DNA from 3 places in the Halobacillus trueperi genome. Region 2 is predicted to be linked to each of the others. Evidence: riboswitches for the same ligand, from Rfam matches in the RefSeq annotation. Region 2 holds a riboswitch; each other region holds the start of a gene.
What was found. A riboswitch is a leader RNA that binds a small molecule or an ion and turns the genes downstream of it on or off. The one in region 2 is predicted to bind S-adenosylmethionine.

Region 1: linked by a shared signal. The riboswitch ahead of DYE48_RS19120 (sulfite exporter TauE/SafE family protein) and the one ahead of DYE48_RS04930 (methionine ABC transporter ATP-binding protein) in region 2 are both predicted to bind S-adenosylmethionine.
Region 3: linked by a shared signal. The riboswitch ahead of DYE48_RS11690 (homocysteine S-methyltransferase family protein) and the one ahead of DYE48_RS04930 (methionine ABC transporter ATP-binding protein) in region 2 are both predicted to bind S-adenosylmethionine.

What each region holds. Positions count from the first base shown of each region.
Region 1 covers NZ_QUAE01000027.1:31,385-36,926, forward strand. The annotation lists gene cysC (adenylyl-sulfate kinase) at 1-573, opposite strand, end outside; gene sat (sulfate adenylyltransferase) at 579-1,727, opposite strand; gene DYE48_RS19115 (phosphoadenylyl-sulfate reductase) at 1,741-2,475, opposite strand; SAM riboswitch class I at 2,557-2,663, opposite strand; SAM riboswitch class I at 2,835-2,932, shown strand; gene DYE48_RS19120 (sulfite exporter TauE/SafE family protein) at 3,060-3,941, shown strand; gene DYE48_RS19125 (DAK2 domain-containing protein) at 3,979-5,542, opposite strand, start outside.
Region 2 covers NZ_QUAE01000003.1:21,083-26,624, reverse strand. The annotation lists gene DYE48_RS04965 (acyl-CoA dehydrogenase family protein) at 1-112, shown strand, start outside; gene DYE48_RS04955 (arsenate reductase family protein) at 860-1,219, shown strand; gene gcvH (glycine cleavage system protein GcvH) at 1,302-1,685, shown strand; gene DYE48_RS04945 (toprim domain-containing protein) at 1,808-2,155, shown strand; gene DYE48_RS04940 (thioredoxin family protein) at 2,160-2,477, shown strand; gene DYE48_RS04935 (TlpA family protein disulfide reductase) at 2,617-3,039, opposite strand; SAM riboswitch class I at 3,131-3,236, shown strand; SAM riboswitch class I at 3,465-3,573, shown strand; gene DYE48_RS04930 (methionine ABC transporter ATP-binding protein) at 3,654-4,679, shown strand; gene DYE48_RS04925 (methionine ABC transporter permease) at 4,672-5,340, shown strand; gene DYE48_RS04920 (MetQ/NlpA family ABC transporter substrate-binding protein) at 5,367-5,542, shown strand, end outside.
Region 3 covers NZ_QUAE01000008.1:88,516-94,057, reverse strand. The annotation lists gene DYE48_RS11705 (DUF4367 domain-containing protein) at 1-1, shown strand, start outside; gene DYE48_RS11700 (hypothetical protein) at 429-707, shown strand; gene DYE48_RS11695 (DUF4257 domain-containing protein) at 931-1,260, shown strand; gene DYE48_RS11690 (homocysteine S-methyltransferase family protein) at 1,750-2,799, opposite strand; SAM riboswitch class I at 3,000-3,104, opposite strand; gene DYE48_RS11685 (branched-chain amino acid transaminase) at 3,714-4,631, shown strand; gene DYE48_RS11680 (GNAT family N-acetyltransferase) at 5,000-5,467, shown strand.

The sequences.
Region 1 (5,542 bases), on a different contig from region 2:
TAAAAGCTTCCATACTTGTTCAGCACAGTTTTCCACATCATAAGTTTTAGAATCGAGCACCAGTTCCGGATGGAGGGGTACTTCATAAGGAGCATCAATACCTGTAAATCCTTTGATTTCTCCATTTCTCGCTTTCTTATATAGCCCTTTCGGATCACGAGTTTCACACTCTTCCACAGGGCAGTCGACATGGATCTCAATAAAATCCCCCGTTGGCACAGAGGCCCTTACAAGATCCCGATCTTTTTGATAAGGAGAAATGAACGCTGTTAAAACGATGGTTCCACTGTCGGCAAAGAGTTTCGCGACTTCACCAATCCGTCTGATGTTCTCCTCCCTGTCTTTTTCCGAAAACCCGAGGTCTGAGTTAAGTCCATGTCTCACATTGTCGCCATCGAGCAAATAGGTTTGGATTCCTTTTTCGTGCAGAACTTTGTTCAACCGGTTGGCAATGCTTGATTTACCTGAGCCCGAGAGGCCGGTAAACCAGAGCACTCCGCTTTGGTGCCCATTTTTCCTGCGATAAGCTTCTTTCCCAATGGATGCTTCATGCCAGGTCAAATTTTTGTTCATGCTCCTCACCCTTTCACTTCCACGGTTTCTTTCTGCAGTCCTTCGATTAAGACGTCCACCACTTCAGGACGGCTGAACGTTTTTGGAGGTTTTTCTCCTTTACGCAGTAACTCTCTCACTTTCGTCCCTGACAAGATCATGTGATGTTCTTTGTCGTGGGGGCAGGTTTTATGAGAAGCCATCGATTCACAGGCTTTACAGTAAAAACTGTGTTCAAAGAAAAGAGGAGTAATGCCAAGTTCCCCATTTTCGTAATGGCTGAAGATTTTCTGTGCATCATATGTGCCATAGTAATCACCGACCCCTGCGTGATCACGTCCGACAATGAAATGAGAGCACCCGAAATTCTTCCTGACGATCGCATGAAAGATCGCCTCCCGCGGCCCTGCGTACCTCATCGCAGCATTGAATACGGCCAAAGTGACTCTTTCTTTTGGGTAATAGTTCTCTAGAAGAACTTGATAACTCTTCATCCGGACATCACTGGGAATATCATCACTTTTCGTTTCGCCCACCAGCGGATTTAAAAACAATCCATCCACTGTCTCAAGCGCAGCTTTCTGGATATATTCGTGAGCTCTATGAACAGGGTTTCGTGTTTGGAAACCTACGACCTTTTTCCAACCGAGTTGTTGAAAAAGCTCCCTTGATTCTTTTGGATCTAGATAAAATGATTTCCCATGTTCGTAAGGAGGTTTTTGAAATACTTCGATTTCACCTGCTGCATACCAGTCTCCTCTGTCGAATAATTTTTTCACACCGGGGTGAGCAGATTCTTTTGTTAAGTACACGTTTTGAGCTTCCTTTTCCTTATCCGGTTTAAATCGATCTGTTATCGTAATCGTCCCATATACAATCCCGTCCTTGACCAACTGCGCTTTCTTTCCAAGCGTCTGAACCTGTGCCTCTGTGATCGGGAGCGTAATAGGAATACTCCATGGAGTGCCATCTTTCAACCTCATCGTATCAACGACAGATTCATAGTCTTCTTTGTTCATAAACCCTTTTAAAGGACTATAAGCACCATTTGCAATTAAACCGACATCACTTAATGCCATTGAATCAAGCTCGATAATATCTTCCGGCAGCTCCTCCGGTCTCGTTTCCTTCCACCTGTTTACAAGCACTCCACCGTGCGGGGTTATAATCGACATGCAAATTCCTCCTTTATGAATTTTCCTCTTCTACAGACTCTGCTGTGTGTAACCCACATTCAGTTTTATTGAACCCTTCCCATCTGCCTGACCTCCCATCATCTGAAGCTTGAGCGGTACATGGGATGCATCCGACACTGGGATAATTTCGATCGTGCAATTCATTGTAATCCAACCTATTTAGTCGGATATATTGCCATACGTCTTCCCACGTCCAGTGAATCAAGGGGCATACTTTTATGGATTTAAATCTCTCATCCTTGTTAACGAAATTCGTATTCTGACGACTGGGGGATTGTTCACGTCTCAGTCCCGACAGCCATGCTTTCCTCCCGCTTAGGGCATCTTCGAGTGGTTTAATTTTACGGATGTAACAACATTGATCCGGCTTCCGTTTCCAAAGGGCGGATCCGAATTTCTCAGCTTGTTCTTCCAGAGTAATCTCAGGTTTTTTCATCGTTATGTTTAACTTCGGGTACCTCTTTTTCACTTTTTCAATAAGCTGATAGGTTTCTTGAAAATGGATTTCTGTATCAAGAAAAACGACTTCGGCATCCGGCTTCTCCTTGGAAATCAAATCAATGAGAACGATACCTTCTGCTCCGAAACTGCAGGCATACACAATGTCCTCATATTGAGTGTAAGCCCAGCGAATGACTTCCGCTGCTCCTTTGGTATCGTCGTCTTTCGGTGGATCCCCTTCAAATGGATTTTCAAAAGATTGGTACGTGACGAGTGGTTGTTTCATTTCATCCTCCTTTCTTAAAGCAAAAATGCCTTTCTTCGCGATAAGAAGAAAGGCATTTACGAATAAATGTAAACTACATTCTCCTTATCTTCTCAAGCGCTTAACACTTGCTGGAATTGGCACAGTATCTGTGTAGATCCGTTGCCGAGGCTTCGAAGGGCCAGTCCCTCCACCTCTCTAGATAAGAAAAGGTATGAAATTTTCTGAAAAACAAGTTGATACAAATCTTATGCTCCTTAGCATCATATGTCAATGCTTTTTAGAAAAATCACAATTTTTTATGTTTTTTTATACTATATGATTGACAAATAAAACCATGTCCGTTAGTTTTAGAATTATTCTTAAAATCACTCATACGATCCTTATGAAGAGTCGGGGGAGGAACCTGGTCTAACTATCCCGCAGCAACCTTTAAGAAGGTGCTCATTCCAGCAGCCAGAAGGCTGAAAGATAAGGTGCGGATTACTCCCCCTTCTTTCAGATGGGGGAGTTTTATTTTTTTTGATTATAAAACCTAGTAAATGCATAGGAATAATGAAATATATTTTTCCACACATTGAACTATTTAAAAGGAGTGGTACACTTTGCAAAAACTGACGATTTTCGCTCTCATTGGTTTTGTTGCTCAACTGATGGATGGAGCACTCGGCATGGGGTTTGGGCTGAGCTCATCAACCATTCTCTTATCCTATGGACTTGCTCCTGCTGTAGCATCCGCTTCCATCCATATGTCTCAGATCGCCACAACGGCTGTTTCAGGCTTTTCCCACTATAAATTTGGAAATGTAGACAAACGCCTTGTCATGATTATCGCAGTTCCTGGTGCCATCAGTGCCTTTTTAGGGGCGGCATTTTTAAGCTATATATCAGGGGAATTCATTAGACCTTACATATCCATATTCCTACTCACACTAGGGATTTATATCATTTTTCGTTTCCTATACCTTTCGAAAAAAACAAATACCAAAGAAAAAAAGTCTGTAAACAAACGTTTCCTCTTGCCACTTGGAATTGCCGGGGGTTTTTTGGATAGTGTCGGAGGGGGTGGATGGGGGCCTGTGAATACACCTGCGCTTCTTTCTAAATCAGGGATCGCTCCAAGGAAAGTCATCGGGACGGTGGATACGAGCGAATTTCTGGTAACGATTTCAGCCACGGCTGGTTTTTTGATTTTTTTAGGTCATGACCAGTTCAGCTGGCTGCTCATTTCATCTTTCGTTATAGGCGGTGTTGTGGCGGCACCCATCGCCGCCTGGCTTGTCAAAACCCTTCCTTCTTCTGTTCTAGGTGTATTGGCCGGAGGTTTTATCATACTTACAAATTCGAGGACTTTACTTTCTTCGATCCAAGTCAGTGATTCGATCTTAACGTTTGTGTACACTTGCCTGCTATCCGGCTATCTCTTAATTGTTGTTTTTTCTATTCGAAACCATCTTCGAGTCAAGGTGGTTCGAAAACAAGCATAAAAGAAACGCAGCCCCAACAGCTGCGTTCCTGCACGTTTTATTCGATTGAAAAGATATAGGAGTAAATCGGCTGTCCACCATTGTGGATTTCCACTTCCAGATCTTCATACGTTTCTTCTATGAATGATTCAAGTTCTGCTACATCTTTTTCGTCGACTTCTTCACCTGTCAAGATGGTCAGAATTTCATCTTCATCTTCGTCGATCATTTGATTCAACAACGTTTTAGCAGTCGTCAATGCATCTTGATCTGTAGCGGAGATTTTGCCATCGGCGATTCCCATGAAATGGCCTTTAGAAATGTCCAACCCATCAATTTGTGTATCTCTGACGGCGTACGTAATTTGACCTGTCTTCACTTCAGCCATGAGGCTGAGCATTTCCTCTTTATTCGCATCAAGATCCGCTTCCGGGTTGAACCCAAGAAGGGCGCTCATCCCTTGAGGAATCGTTTTCGATGGAATGACAGCCACCTCTACATCCGCTAATTCTGCCGCTTGTTCAGCAGCCATGACGATATTCTTGTTATTCGGCAAGACAAGCACTCGTTTCGCATGTGCTTCTTTAATCGCTTCTGAAAGATCTTGAGTACTCGGGTTCATTGTTTGACCGCCCTGGATGACAACAGTAGCTCCAAGACTTTCAAACAATTTCTTGATTCCGTCTCCCATGCTTACTGTCACGATTCCGTACTCTGCTTTTTCCTCTGACTTTGGCTTGGCTTTCTTTTTGTCACCAACGATCGACGTATGCTGCTCACGCATATTCTCGATCTTCATGTTGACAAGACTGCCGTATCTTTGCCCCAAGGTCATCGCTTCACCTGGATATTCCACGTGGACATGGACTTTGATCAAGTCTTCATCAGAAACGACAAGCAGAGAATCGCCCATTTCACTGAGCTCATTACGGAAGGCTTCTTCATCATATGGATGTTCAGCAAGTTTATCTTCTTCAAATTTGACCATGAATTCTGTGCAATAGCCAAATTCAATATCCTCTGTATTCATGAAATCCTGATTTAGCTTGTGGTGTTCAGCGTTGACCATGTCATCCATCGATACTGTATCATCAAGATCAGGAACCTCTTCCCCTTTTAAGTTGGCTAGGAAACCTTCATAAATCGTGACAAGGCCCTGACCGCCACTATCTACTACACCCACTTCTTTCAATACTGGAAGCAGTTCAGGCGTATGCTTCAATGATTTTTTCGCTGCTTGAACGACTCCTTCGATGAATGGAATGAAGTCATCTTCTTTTTTAGCAATCTCGACAGATGCTTCGGCAGTCTCTCTTGCTACAGTAAGAATGGTTCCTTCCACAGGTTTCATGACGGCTTTATATGCTGTGGCGGCCCCGCCTTGAAGAGCGTCCGAAAAGTCTTTGGTTGTAATGACTTCTTTACCTTCAATCGCCTTTGAAAAACCCCGGAAAATTTGGGAGAGAATAACACCTGAGTTACCACGCGCTCCCATTAAGAGACCTTTGGATAAAGATTGGGCCACTGTTCCTACATGATTCTGGTCCACATTCCGTACTTCTTCAGCTCCAGAAGTCATGGACAGATTCATATTCGTCCCCGTATCTCCATCCGGTACAGGG
Region 2 (5,542 bases):
AATGATGCTTGGTGCATTAAGGAAACTGACACGCCATACACCGACGAACGTTATTCCTAAGAAGCGCGAGATCGCCAAAGCATTGATCGAAGCCGAAAAATATTCAGTCTAAAAAATATAGAATGAATGTGACACAGGGCCTGCACTTTCGAAAACGCGAAGGTGCAGGCCTTCGTTATGACCTTTCCTTGTTAAACAATATGGCAGGATTGTGGAAGACTCAGTTTCGAGATGTTTTGGGGCTCGTTGCTGAGTTGCGCGTCAGGGATGGCTGGGAAGCAACTCGCTTTCCTGTGGGGGAGCGCCGAGCTTCCTCGGGCTACCGCCCTGCGGGATCTCGCCTGTCTTCTTCTCCCACGGGAGTCTCGCAGCTTCCCAACCACCCCATTCGATGTAGGTGAGAAACGAACCCACATACACAGTAGGAGCATCTTCCAAAACTACAGATTTCTAGTTGAAAAGGGCTCTATAGAAAGCTTCAGAATACAAGTGCTCTTGTTTTAAGAGTGAATTCACCAACTTCTATTACGCTCGAAAGCTGCTTATTTTGGGAGTATTTTCGAGACTCTTAAATGGTTAAGGGGCGGAGGGGAATGGCGAGACTCCTGCGGGGAAAAAGTGCATGGTGAGACCCCGCAGAGCGAAGCTCGAGGAGGATCACCGCGCTCCCGCGGAAAGCGAGTCATTCCCCGCAGCCCCCATCAACTCAACAAAAGTCTCGAAACTGAGTCTTCCACAAACGGGAGCTATTATGGAAGAACTTTATGTGGTGATTGTGAAGACAATAATAGAAATAAATGAAATCTTTGCCTTCGTTATGATAAAATATTAGACAACAAGAATGAAGGAGGGTGTGTAGATGTCTTTAACCTTCTATTGGTACCCGAATTGCGGTACGTGTAAAAAAGCAAAAAAATGGTTGGATGAGGAAGGGTTTGACTACGAATCTGTACATATTGTCAATAATCCCCCTTCGAAAGAGCAGTTAAAGAGCTTTATAGCTACTAGTGATAAGCCTGCAAAAAAATTCTTTAACACTAGTGGGAAAAAGTATAGAGAACTGAACATGAAGGAAAAGCTAAAAGAAGCAGAAGAGGAAGAAATGATTGAGTGGCTTGCATCTGACGGCATGCTGATTAAGCGGCCCATCCTTACCGATGGTGAAAAAACAACGGTAGGGTTCAAGCAAGAAGAATTAGAGAACGTTTGGTCTCAGTGAGCACATTATTGGGAATAGAAGCCTATAGCTTTTATGTTTATATTTGGTGTTGAACTATAATTATTATTTGGAGGTAATTGAAATGAGCGTACCTAAAGATCTGCGTTATTCTGAAGAACACGAATGGGTGAAAGAAGAAGGGGAAAAAGTAAGAGTCGGCATTACTGAATTCGCGCAATCAGAACTTGGGGATATCGTATTCGTAGAACTTCCTGAAGTCGGGGATGAACTAGAAGCGGATGAGCCATTTGGCAGCGTAGAATCTGTGAAGACTGTCTCTGAACTTTATGCCCCTCTTAGTGGTAAAGTTGTAGAAGTAAACGAAGACCTGGAAGACAGTCCAGAGTTTGTCAATGAATCTCCATACGATAAAGCTTGGATGGTTGTTGTTGAGCCAAGTAACAACTCTCAAATCAACGACTTGATGACCCCGGAAGAATATGAAGCAATGATCGATGAAGACTAAGGATAGTGCATTGGACAGGCAGGGCTTTAAGAAACCTTGTCTGACATGATCACGTTTGATCTTAATCATGTTCAGACCATGCCTGATTGGCATGGTCTGTTTCTATATAGTAGGTGATGAAGATGGATGGAGAACGAATCGTCATTGTTGAAGGAATTACAGATAAGAAGAAGTTGAATAAAGTTCTTGATGAAGAGATTGAAATCATCTGCACCCATGGTACTTTAGGAATCGAGCGGATGGAAGAAATGATTTTTGATCATAACTTAGATGATCGGACCGTGTATATTCTAGTGGATGAAGATGACTCTGGCTACAAATTAAGAAAACAATTGACGGAAGAGCTTCCTCACGCCGAGCATATCTACATAGATAAGGCTTTCAGGGAAGTAGCAGCTACGCCGGAACCTGAATTGGCAAGAGCCTTACTCAGTAGACATTTCAATGTAAAGTCGATCTATTTAATATAGGAGGATGACTGTGGAGGAAATAAAAACAACAGAAGTAAAGAAGTTCTTCGAATCTCCACAAACGACCCTCACCTTTGTTCATAGCCCTTTTTGTGCAACTTGTCACCTTGCGCGTCAAATGCTCACAACACTGGAGTCTGTATTTGATCGAGAAGTTTTTAAGGAAATGAATGCTTCTCTGCACCCCGAATGGATGCAGCATTTTAAGATTAAAAGTGTTCCATGTCTGCTGGTTACTAGGGGCGGGGAGGTAGAGGAAAAGATTTATGCTTTTCATTCTGTCTCCTATATGTATGAGAAAGTGGTTGGTTTTGTTGAATAGTGTATGTATTTCCCAGGAAATGACCACTACTGTAGAATTTAAAAATTCTCTAAAAAACTTATATGTAATGTGGAAGTAGTTCGATAATGAAAAAGACAGCAAAGACTCCGGAGTCTTTGCTGTCTTTTTGTTATGAATATCATACGATTTCTCCTAATTTGCTTACAATATCTAAAAAGGAGGACTGATCGCCAAAATTCGCATGGATCTCTCCTTGTTGATTAATGATGATGGTGGAAGGAACGCCATCACAATTGTACAAGTCATAGACGTATCGTCCTTCGTCAGAAAGAGTTGGTTGTGTTAAAAACTTTTCCTTGAATTCGATGCCTTCCTCTATATTCCGTTCCCTTCCAGTTACATTGATCGTCATCATTTTTACTTTATCATGGTCCATCGTTTTGAAAAGTTGTTCTTTCATAGGTAAGTCTTTTCCACAATCTGGACACCAGGAAGCCCAGAAGGTCAAGACAATAACTTTCCCTAAGTCCTCTTCAAGTTTATAAATGGAAGAGTGGTTGTGGATGTAAGGTAGTTCAAATAAAGGGGCTTGTTTACTCAATGTCATTCTCCTTTTTATCAGGCGAAGGTTATGGATTGACGCTTATATATTTCCCATGCTAACATAATTATTAATTTCATATCGACATCTTCACTTATCCAGAGTGGCGGAGGGACTGGCCCGACGATGCCCGGCAACCGGCAGGTAAACTGAACGGTGCTAAATCCTGCGAAGTCTTTGACTTTGATAGATGAGAAATGTAAAAGCGATGAATCTCTTCTATTAAAGAAGGGATTTTTTTATTGTGTCAATCGAGTGAATATTAGATGTTTTTGTATGGAAGATGTAAGCATTTCTTCAGTTTTGATCGACTTTATTTTTCTGAACAATCTGTTTATGAGTTGACACAAAATTCGTACGGTGCTACAATCCATTATTGTACTACTTAAACGAATTAAAGCGATAATAATTTAATAAATTAAAATCTCTTATCCAGAGTGGCGGAGGGACTGGCCCGATGATGCCCGGCAACCGGCAAAACTGTTTTGCTCAGGTGCCAATTCCTGCAAAGTATTAAGCTTTGACAGATGAGAGAACAGATTTTTAGGTATGATTAAAAAAGCCACTCTGTTCTCATTACAGAGTGGCTTTTTTTGAAGTGGAGGGAAAGCAGCATGATTACAATTAAAGGACTATCAAAGATATTCCACACGAAAGATCAGGATGTACGAGCAGTGGATGATTTAAGTCTTAATATTAACAAAGGGGAAATTTATGGAGTGATCGGATATAGTGGGGCCGGTAAAAGTACATTTATTCGCTTACTGAACCGTTTGGAAGATCCCACAGAAGGAAGCATTCTTGTCGATGAGCAGGAACTTACTTCATTAAGCAAAGGAAAATTAAGGTTGGCCAGACAAGAAATCGGAATGATCTTCCAGCATTTCAATTTGCTTTGGTCACGTACCGTTCATGATAATATCGCTTTTCCATTGGAAATTGCCGGGATCCCTAAAGCGGAAAGGCAAAAACGTGTCGATGAATTAATTGAATTGGTCGGGTTGAAAGGCCGGGGAGGTTCTTATCCATCCCAATTGAGCGGTGGACAAAAGCAAAGAGTGGGGATAGCCAGAGCGCTTGCAAACAATCCGAAAGTTCTTTTATGTGATGAGGCCACATCCGCGTTGGACCCTGAGACCACGGATTCGATTCTTGATCTTCTTGTGGATATTAACGAAAAGCTTGGCCTTACAATCGTTCTGATCACACATGAAATGCACGTCATTCGCAAAATTTGTCATCAGGTGGCGGTTATGGAAGAAGGTAAAATTGTTGAACAAGGGGAAGTGTTGGACGTTTTTCTTCATCCTCAAAAACCAGTCACGAAGAAGTTTGTGGATCAAGTGATGGGAGATCCAGAAAAAGAAACCTCCTTGCAATTGATCAAAGATAATTACCGTTCTGGAGAAATTATACGTCTTCACTTTGTCGGAGAAAGTACAAATCAGGCACTGATCAGTGATTTATCAAGGAAGTTTGAATTAGACGTCAACATTCTACATGGAAAGATTACCCAAACACAAAAGGGTGCGTATGGAACAATGTTTGTTCAATTTGATGGAGACAAAAAAGAAGTCGAGCGTGCCATTGAATATATTGAATCCACATCTGTTGAAGTGGAGGTGAATCCACATGTTTAATGAATGGTTCCCGAACGTAAGAATGGAAGACATGATTACAGCTACAAATGAAACCTTGTATATGACGCTGGTTTCTGTCGCTGGGACATTCGTTTTAGGTTTGCTTTTGGGTCTTCTCCTTTATTTGACCGGACCTGGGGGTCTTTGGGATAACAAAACGTTGAATTGGATTACTGCTTCCATTGTTAACATATTCAGAGCAATTCCGTTTATCATTCTCATTTTATTATTGTTCCCCTTTACAGATTTTCTGCTGGGCACCATTCGAGGGCCACAAGCAGCATTGCCTGCCCTGATTATTGGTGGAGCGCCATTCTATGCCCGGTTGGTGGAAATTGCATTGAAAGAAGTCGATAAAGGTGTCGTGGAAGCAGCAAAATCTATGGGAGCTAAATACTCGACCATCATTTTTAAAGTATTGCTTCCGGAATCGATGCCAGCTTTGATATCCGGGATAACCGTAACAGCTATCGCATTGATTGGATACACCGCCGTAGCCGGTGCCATCGGATCTGGTGGTCTTGGCGATTTCGCCTATTTCTATGGGTTCCAGAGAAGTAACTTTGATGTTGTATTCATTTGTACTATTTTAATCATTTTAATTGTGTTTATTTTCCAATTCATCGGAGATGCCATCTCACGAAAATTGGATAAAAGATAAAATAAATAAAAGGGAGAGAATTAATAATGAAAAAACTATGGACGAGTTTAATCGCTGTATTGCTTATCCTTGTTCTTGCAGCTTGCGGGTCATCGAACGAGGAAGAAAATGCATCAGGATCTGAAGGTGAAGAAGGTGGAACAAAGGAGATTAAGGTAGGAGCTACCAGTGTTCCACATGCTGAAGTTCTCGAGAAAGCAAA
Region 3 (5,542 bases), on a different contig from region 2:
AGGAATGCTGCTACACTGTTTAAGAAATGTTGTTCTCATGTATTAAATCCACTCCTTTCATTCAAGGGAGTGGTTTTTTCCTTGTACACTGAATTGCTTGTCATTTATATGATGAATCGGCATTACATACGAAATACGGATAAGGCTGGGGACACATTCAAAAGTTACATTCTATATCTGGTGAACTTTCTCTGTTAGGGAAGTGTACTTTTTTATTCTTATGAATACATAGCTTCTTATTTAAAATGTGAGAAAATTTGTAAGGGACTAACAATATCCGTTAGAAAATCTTGTATAATGGGTATGAAGTATAAATCGGTGTTCATGACAAAATACATTTAGTTTTAGAAGGGAATCTTGCTTTTTCGTGGTATTTTCTTTTCAGTGTTATGCGCCCGTTCAGTAAAATCCAGAGGAGGTGCCGACGATTGATTATGATGAACGAAAAAGAAAAAGAAACCTATGACGATCTTATGAATTCCTTTAAAAATGCTGAATCGATAGAGGAAAGCCGCTATTATTTTGGAGAAATCCAAATGTACTTAGACAATCTTCAATCAACCAATGAGCTTCCCATAACCAAGCCCCAATTGGAAGAATATCAACAATTGAGAAAGGATTTAGTTGATTCTACATCGAAAAAGGAAGTTAGGTATTATGAAGATCAGATCCATGAATGGTTAAATAAAATCCATCGTCTAAGCTGACATAAGTTGTTATTCCAGACATTTTTTTGAAAAATAGTATTTATTTTCTGATAATAATAGTGTAAACTGTAGCTAAGGTGTTCATTATAGTGGGACATTTGTATTTAAAAAAATAACAGACTTAAACGGAGCGGCGAGCTTGGTTGAGGATTTAGTGCATAGTAGCGTATGTTTCTAAGTTTCTACCAACCGCCGCTTTTTTAGTCTAGGGGGAAAATTTCTTATGAATACGCTAATTATTGCTGGGTGTATTGGAGGGATGACAGGCATTGTCTCTCATTTAATGAGAAATGGAAAAGTGTTGATCTTCCCTAAAAAAAGAGCACGTCCCAGGGGGATTTATTTAGGATTTCTGGCTGACTTCCTTATTGGGGCGGCAGCTTCAGTTTTCGCCGTTACCTATATAATCTCTGAGCCAGACGCATTAAGAACGCTTATTGGAGTTTCTATATTAGCAGGGATGACAGCAGAAAATGTTTTATTAAAAAGGGAATTGAATGTAGAAAAATCGAAAGTAGAAGGATTGGATCGTATCAATCAGAGATTTAAATAGATTTATACTATTCCAATCCTTATTTTTTCTTTAAAATTTGATTTCCTCTCGAATCCTCTTCTTCATCTACTCATACTCCAAAATGATCTTCTTTTCCTCTTCAAGCGGTATTTTGAAACAATTTGTATAATCTGCCTCAATTCCTCGTATCATTATTTTGATTGAATTGTATGTAGATATTTACCAAATACTAGAGCATAGATTAGTTTAGGTTCATAGTGTAGGAGTAATAAGAAGTATTCCACTGGCTCCAGCAGGCGAAAAGCCCGGCGGTAACTTCAGCACTTACCTATTGCATAAAAGAGCAATCCTCTTTATTACATATGTATAGTGACTACCCTGTATATGACTCTAAATCCAAAGTATAAGAGGGATCATTGGTTTGTCTTAATTTCGATTATTACAATAAAAGATACCAATACCTGTCACGCTCAAAAAAGAATGAATCTATGAAAAACGCCTGTCCCTATTTTGGGACAGGCGTTTGAGTTATGCTTTCGTCTTGTAATTTGTAATGTGATCCTGCAGTGTGTCGTCACTGCCGAACAGGAAGTGTTTCTTCATATCCGGGGAATACGTGGAGTTTACAGCTGTACGGCCGACGGTTTCTGCCACTTCACGAAGCATAGCCGGAGAAGCTCCACAGCAGAGTCCCAGGTAGTTTACACCAATGCTGTGCGCTTCTTTAGCCCATTCCGCAAGCTCATACCTGTTCGTATAGAGCGGATCCAGGGACGTTGGGAACGTTGTTTCCGTTGGTAGTGTACAAGCACAGCCACCGTCCGGCAGGTTGAAGAAGGTAGGGTGTTCTTCCGTCGTGCGGTATGGAATGGGAAGAGCACCTACATAACCGTCCACCGTATGACGGATCTTCTCTACATACGGCTGCATCGTTGCTGGTCCGCGGAAGCAGTTCATCCCGACTACAAGGGCGCCTTTTTCTTTTAATAAGCGGCAGGCTTCTTCTACTTCGTAGCCATCTCGCAGAATATTTTCACCCATTAAACCGAATGTGATCACGGCAGGGAGATCTTGTTTTTGAATTTCTTCGAGAGCGATCAGCGCTTCTTCATAGTAATAGAAGGTTTCTCCGTTCACAAAATCTACGCCTTCTTCCTTACACCATCCGATCATCTCCGCAAACATGCTTCTTGTTTTTTCAACAGCTTCAGGATCATCCGGGTTGAACAGGTTCGTGTTGGAAATGTTCCCGGCTACGAGTGCTTCTTCCTCAGGGTGCTCCTCGGCAACCTCTTTGGCTAGACGTATGGCCTGACGGTTAAGAGGCTCTAATAAATCCTCTTTGCCTATGATTCTCATTTTCTCGCGGTGGCCGTTATAGGTAAAGGCTAAGACGACGTCGGAGCCTGCGAGCATATAGTCACGATACGTCTGTTTTAGTGCCTGGGGGTTATCGAGAGCTACTTCAGGTACAAAAGAACCCGCCTGTAAATAGCCGCGGCGCTCCAATTCAAATAAGTATCCTTCTCCACAAATAACGGGTCCATCCTGTAATCTTTGTTCTAATGATCGTTTCATTTCATTCCACAACCTTTCCTTTTTTTAAGAGTCATTCATTTATAAGAAAGCTAATGCCCTTTTTACAGAGACACGCTGACTTTCTGGATGGGTATGGGCTGGAATTGTTTCAATCCTTTTGAGCCCCACGGTCATTCTTCTACTTCAAAAAAAAATAAAGGACCTCCTTGGATAAGGGGGTCCTTTATGTATAAAGAGTCTCCTTATCTTCAAGGTATCACTACTACCTTCTGGATTTAGCACCGTGCCGATGGCTGGTTGCTGAGGTATCAAAGGGCCAGTCCCTACACCTCTCTGGATAAGTTTTATTATTATGTAGTTTTTGGAAAAGCAGCAGTTGAGCCCTTTACGTAAGACGTATGCCTGGATTAGGGATCAAACTGAACATTCATGTTGAAAATTAGGCGTTTATTATTTCGCTTGCGATTTACAATACAGGAAAATGAGTGAAGAATCAATGGAATTTTCAGAAAAAGTTTTGGACTTTATTCTGATTCATTTTATTTTGGTGCCTTATTTTGGTGCCTGACCCCCAGTACGTTACCACTTTAGCTAGGTGGGGGTCAGGCATCAAAAACGAGTGATTTACAAAGGTTAGTGATTCGTCAATCAGATGGTTCGGTAATTCATCCATAGAAATATTTGCTTTCAAGTATATAGCTTTCTTTTACAAGGAGGACAGAAGAGGCGGGCAAGGATTTATGATTTTTAGTGATTGTATTAATTCGTTTAAAACAGACATATGTTATAGAGTCAATCAATAGGTACACAGGGTGAAGCTTTTATGAAAGAGATCAAAAATAAATTGTAACGATGGTATCCTTTTCTTCCATACGAGATTATGTGTTTGATGGCTATCCATGACCATCATTCGATTATAAGTTCTGTGAAAAGGTGTGAATGCTGTGGTCTTTATGTTTGATAAAGATCGATTCGTAGATGAACGCATGTTGAGTGTCAGTGTGAAGAATAAAGGTCTTAATTATGGATTGGGCTGCATAGATGGGATAAGAGCTTTTTGGAACGATGAGAAAGAGGAATTATTTATTTTCCGATTAGAAGATCACATGAAAAGGTTGCACGGATCCGGAAAGAGTTTGTTCATTAACATCCCTTATTCTGTAGAACAATTGTCTTCCATAACAAAACAATTGCTGCTCTTAAACCAAGTCACTCAAGATGTTTACATTCGACCCATTTGTTTCAAGGGAGCCAATACGTTGCGACCTGATTTAAATGATCCTTTCAATCATTTGGCTATCTATACACACTATACAGAATATGAACCGAAGCCATATTTAAAGGTATGTATTTCTTCATGGACTAGAATAGGTAGTAATATGATTCCTCCCCAAACCAAACCCACAGCAGGCTACATGAATTCGGCATTGGCGAATGATGAGGCGACTACCAATGGCTATGATGGGGCTATCCTTCTAACGAAAGAAGGGAATGTCAGTGAGGAAGCTACAGCAAATATATTCATTATCCGTGGCGGGGATGTGTACACTCCTCCTGTATCGGATGACATTCTTCCGGGGATTACCAGAGATACAACAGCACAAATCTTAATGGACGAGATGAACATACAAGTACGTGAGCAAAGTTTTACAAGGGTAGAATTATATGAAGCGGACGAAGTGTTTTTAACAGGAACAGCTATTGGAATTAAGCCTGTAGTCGAGATTGATCGAAGAGTGATTGGGAGAGGTCAGGTTGGTCCCATGACGTCAAAAGTTCAAGAAATCTACAATTTAATTGTGCGAGGACAGCTGCCTTCCTATATGGACTATTGCACTCCTTTGTATGCGAAGGAAGAGAAGTTTAAATAGTTTTTTTATTCATAAGGCTAAGTTGTTACATCCATAAATAAACAGGAAACAGCATACACTCCTTCAATGCAGAAAAGTCCGGGAAAAAGAGTGATTGGATATCCACGAACATACTAACTAATACCTTGAAGGCAAGTCTTCTATACACAAAAGAAAGGCTCGTTTTGTCGTGTTTTTATGTATTTGAAACTTTTCCCATTAACAACCGAATAGATAACTAGAATCCCTGAGCTATCATATTTTGAGGGGAGGTTTTGGTGCCTTCCGCCCACTACGTTACCACTTTAGCGAAGTGGGGGTCAGGCACCAAAAAGGCACCAAAAAATTGAAGGAGTACAGTATGTGAATTTATCCAGGGGGGTAAGCTTATGGTTTCTTTACAAAAAGTTCGAGAAGAAGAAGCGACTAAATTACATAATATCATGCAATTTTATATTTACGAATTTAGCAAATACATACCAGATATTAAGTTAGAAGACAATGGATCTTACAAGCCTTTTGATTTAGAAAAGTATTGGACAAATGATAATTTCCACGCTTATTTTATTAAGCTAAGGGATGAATTAATTGGATTTGCTCTTGTAGAAAGTGCTACATTTTCAAGTCCTAATACAATTCAGGAGTACTTTATTTCAGCTAAATATATGGGGAATGGTTATGGCAAAGATGTTGCGAGGAAACTGTTTACAATGTTTCCTGGTGAATGGGAGATTACCCAGATAGAAAATAATGAACCTGCACATGCTTTTTGGAGAGGATTGATTACCGAAGTAAGTGGCGGAAACTTTATAGAGCATTATAAGGACAACTTATATGTCCAGAAATTTCATACTTAAAATGAATTAAGCGGTAAGGTCATCTAAATTAGATAACTTTCAGAATGGAGGGCAATAGCTGCAATGTGGTTAACA